Regions from separate parts of the Kitasatospora kazusensis genome, predicted to be linked through region 1. Evidence: riboswitches for the same ligand, from Rfam matches in the RefSeq annotation. Region 1 holds a riboswitch; the other holds the start of a gene.

Region 1 (2,194 bases):
TGAAGGAGTACCCGGCCGCGAGCACGCCGGCCACGCCGCAGCCGGCCATGATGTCGAGGATCGTGCCGGCGGTGATGTGCGGGAAGAGCACGGAGGCGGTCAGGATCACCGACAGCGTGACCAGGACACCGACCACCGCGGCCGTGAAGGCGTTGGTCTTCGGGCCGTTGACCCAGGGGCCCAGGACGTCCTTGTCGTTGCAGAGCAGCAGCAGGAAGACCGAGGCCGAGGGCAGCAGCACGCCCGCCAGGGTCTGCACGCCCGTGGTGAGCAGACCGAGCGGCGAGCCCGGGATCAGGACGATGACGGCGGCCAGCCCGACCAGCCCGGCGTAGACGGCGTAGAAGCCCTTGGCTCCGCCGACGCCCCGGTGCAGCGAGTGCTTCATGCCGAAGACGTCGCCGATCGCGTACGCGGTGGAGAGCGAGACGGCGAACGCGCCGATGATCGAGGCGTCCAGCAGGGCGATGGCGAACAGCACGCCGGCGAGCTTGCCCGCGTGGGCGGCGATGCCGTGGGCGATGCCGGTGGTGTCGGAGAAGTTGCCGAAGCCGTCGGTGCCGGCGAAGGCGGCGGCGGTCAGGCCCATCATGCAGGCCGCGCCGATGACGACCACCGCGATGCCGATCCCCAGGTCGACCTTCTCGTACTTCATGAAGCGCGGGGTGATCCGCTTGTCGATGACGTAGGACTGCTGGAAGAACAGCTGCCAGGGGGCGACGGTGGTACCGACGATGCCGATGATCAGCAGCATCACGGTGGACAACTCGCCTGCGCCGCCCGGCATGTTGGGCACCACGAAGTCGTGGGCCATCTGCGAGGTCTTCGGGTGGGAGAGGAAGTAGACCGGCACCAGCAACAGCGAGCCGACGCAGAGCGCCATCGCGATCCGCTCGAAGCGCTGGAACGACCCGGTGAAGGCGGAGGCGACGATGACGACGGCGGCCAGCACCACGGCGGCGACCTTGGGCAGGCCGAGGTAACCGGCCGCCAGGGTGATCCCGATGAACTCGGTGACCAGCGTCAGCGCGTTCAGCAGGAACAGGTCGATGACGCTGAACGCGCCCCAGAACCTGCCGAAGCGCTCCAGGATGAGCCGGGCGTGCCCGACGCCGGTGACGGCGCCCAGGCGCAGCACCATCTCCTGGTTGACGTACAGGACGGGGATCAGCAGGAGCAGCGTCCACAGCAGGTGGGTGCCGTAGTTCTGGCCCGCCTGCCCGTAGGTGGCGAAGGCGCCGGCGTCGTTGTCGCCGACCATCACGATCAGGCCGGGCCCGATGATCGCGAGCAGGGTCTTGAGCTTGGCGGAGAGTCCGTGGCGGGGCGCGGAGTCGTCCAGCCGGATGGTGCCGAGTGCGCCCTTGATGTCGCCCAGGTGGGCGTCGTCGAGCACGGCGGCGCGCTGCGCCGGGATGATCGGCTTGATGGCGGTGGTGGTGTCGGTCATGACGGGCCTCCCAGAACCCCCGGGCAGGGGGAGGTCGGTGGGCGCGCGGCAGCTATCCCCCCTACGAGACCTGTGGGAGCGCACCACGTCGGCCCACGACGGCAGGAAGCCGTGCGGGAGCTGATGGTGCGTCAGGAAGGTGCGCAGGAAAGGTGGTTACCGCGTGCCGGTGGAGTACGAGGACAGGCGGGTGGGGGGCCGTTTGTGGCCCGGACTACTGCAACTCGAATCCATGTCTCTCGCCTCCTTCCGGCCGGGGCGCACGCGTGGTGCGCCGTATCGACACGGCAAGGAGCGGACCGGCCCGGATGACCGGTACACCCCAACTCGTCAGAGCTTTGGCACTTCACGGCGTGATCCCGCCGGAGGGCGGGAAGCCACTTGGGATCAACCCTTAGGTCGGGAAGATCTGTCCTGAACCTGGGCGTCTCTCGACGTCGTGGGGTCAGTGGCCTGTGTCCGTGAAGACGCCTCACCGAACGAGGTGCCTACTCACATCTCCAGCCAGGATAGCCCCTCCCCCGGACCGCTCCGGCGATATTTACGAAACCTTGACGCGGATTCGGGCACTGATCCGATCATTTCGGTTCCATCACACTTTGGAAGCACTCGCGCGCACGTTCCACCAATACCCAACGGTAGTACCAGGACATACGACCTGATACTGCACCAAATCACCCATGTTCCGATGCCCCAACGGCCCCTCAGGCCTATTTGCCACCATCGGTTCCGAAACCACATCCT
Region 2 (2,194 bases), on a different contig from region 1:
GGACCACTAGTCGCGGCGCAGGCCGGGGGCGTACTCCGCCACCGCTGCGAGCACCTGATGCCTCGACGGGTTGACCATCGCCCGTCCCGCCACGGTAACCGTCGGCACCGTCTCGTTCCCGTCCGCGACCGAGCGGACGAACGCCGCCGCATCGGGGTCCTTCCAGATGTTGACCAAGCTGTACCGCAGCCGTGTGAAGCGCAGCTGTAGCCGTAGCCTCATGCAGTACGGGCAGCCGGGCCGCCAGTAGACCACCATGCCGTCGCGGTCCTCGCTCACGAACTCACCTCTCTGCCGCACGCGTTGGCACCGAGCTTAGACCGACCGGCAAATGGAGGGCCCCGCCGGTGGCGGACCGGGCTGCGGAGTTACCGGTTGCCCCGCGGAGGACGTGCGGGCCGGCCGTCAGGCCAGGGCCTCGCGTTCCGTCCGGGTCGGGTCCTCCTCCAGGTGCCAGTGCAGGTCGCTCACTCCGGGGTCCAGCGAGAGACGGGAGACGACCTGCTCCAGGGCGTGTGCGACGTCGCCGCTGATCGCCACGGTGGCGCGAAGGCTGGTGAGGTCGCCCCCTTCGCGGCGGGCGCGCAGGCCGGTGGGGGCCAGGCCGGAGGCGGTCAGGGCTTGCAGCAGCAGGGCGCGGATGTGGGTCTCCGAGCGGCGCTCGCACTCCAGGTGCACGGTCGCCCGGACGCTCGCGTCGGGGTCGGTTCCGGCGGCGGGCGCGCCGTCGAGCAGCCGTCCGGCCGGACGCAGGACGAGGTGCACGGCCAGCACCGCCAGCGTCCCGAGCAGCGCGAGCGTGAGTTTTCCGGAAGCCGCCAGGACACCGACGGCGGCCGAACACCAGAGTGTGGCAGCGGTGTTGAGCCCCCGGACACCCGCGCCGTCGCGCAGGATGACACCGCCGCCGAGGAAGCCGATGCCGGAGACCACGTAGGAGGCGACCCGGGTCGGGCTGCCGGTGTCGGAGACGGCTTCGCTGTAGAGGACGAACAGCGTGGCGCCGGTTGCGACCAGAGCGTTGGTGCGCAGGCCGGCCATCCGGGCCCGCCACTGGCGTTCGACGCCGATCAGGGCGCCGCAACCGACGCCGGTGGCCAGGCGGATGAGAAAGTCGAGTGTGGTCAGGCTGTGCACGAGGGCACCTCCTCGTCGAGGCGGGACGTCGGACGGCCCGGGTGTTCCGGACCGGCCCGCCGCACTGCCCACCGGCCGACGGTGCGTCAGTACGCACGTCGGTTCGCGCGTCAGGCGACTCACCGGACGGCTCGGGACGGCCCGACGGCTGTACGGTGCCGGAGAGCCGGCCGCGAATCGGCCGGGGGAGGGCGGCGGTTACCGCACGCCGGGGAACGGCGCGGGCAGGCGGGTGCGGGGCCGACTTCGGCCCGGACCACTACCGCTGCTGCTACTCGAATCCATTGCACTCGCCTCCTTCCGGCCGGGACGCACGCGCGGTGCGTCGTATCGACACGGCAAGGAGCGGACCGGCCCGGACGGCCGGCTCACCCCAACTCGTCAGAGCTTTGGCACTTCACGGCGTGATCCCGCGCCGGGCGACCGGCAGCTGGTGGGAAGCCACTTGGGATCAACCCTTAGGTCGGGAAGATCTGTCCTGAACCTGGGCGTCTCTCGACGTCGTGGGGTCAGTGGCCTGTGTCCGTGAAGACGCCTCACCGAACGAGGTGCCTTACTAAACCTTTGCCATCGTAGACCGCGCCGGGCCCCGCTCTGCTTCTTTTGGCGGATCCTTGATCCCGGCCCTCCTGCTGCGGCCCCCCGATGGGCCCCTCGGATGTCCCCCTTCGCTGTGCGCTTCCGGGGTGCCGAGGCCGTGCCCCTGTCGGCGTCGAGCCGCTGTCCGCGCCGGTCCGCTGTCGGGCGTGACAGCGGACCCGCGCGAGCGGTGACGGGTGTGGGGCGATGACCTGTGAGGTGGTGGTGTGGGCCCGTCAGTGCGGGGTGCCGAGGTAGGGGAAGCCCGGGAGGAAGTCGGTGTGCGGGCCGATGTGGTCGCTGGTGATCTTCCCGCCGCTGACCATGGCGAGCCGGGCGGAGGTGACGTCGTCGGTGAGGGACCGGCCGTTCGGGTAGGCGGCGGGCTCGGTGCGGTCGTAGCGCAGGATGTCGGGAAGTACGGTGCTCAGGGCCTGTTCGGCGGCCTGGGCGTCGTAGCCGCCGGTGTGCTGGAGGA

Evidence for each region. Region 1 has a riboswitch for magnesium ahead of ABD330_RS09565 (Nramp family divalent metal transporter). Riboswitches for the same ligand answer to the same signal wherever they lie in the genome.
Region 2: linked by a shared signal. The riboswitch ahead of ABD330_RS31390 (MgtC/SapB family protein) and the one ahead of ABD330_RS09565 (Nramp family divalent metal transporter) in region 1 are both predicted to bind magnesium.

Annotation. Positions count from the first base shown of each region.
Region 1 covers NZ_BAAANT010000008.1:102,382-104,575, reverse strand. Annotated here, with positions in the region: gene ABD330_RS09565 (Nramp family divalent metal transporter) at 1-1,450, opposite strand, end outside; M-box (ykoK) riboswitch at 1,765-1,941, opposite strand.
Region 2 covers NZ_BAAANT010000079.1:1,277-3,470, forward strand. Annotated here, with positions in the region: gene ABD330_RS31385 (mycoredoxin) at 7-279, opposite strand; gene ABD330_RS31390 (MgtC/SapB family protein) at 406-1,137, opposite strand; M-box (ykoK) riboswitch at 1,503-1,692, opposite strand; gene ABD330_RS31395 (DUF4331 family protein) at 1,953-2,194, opposite strand, start outside.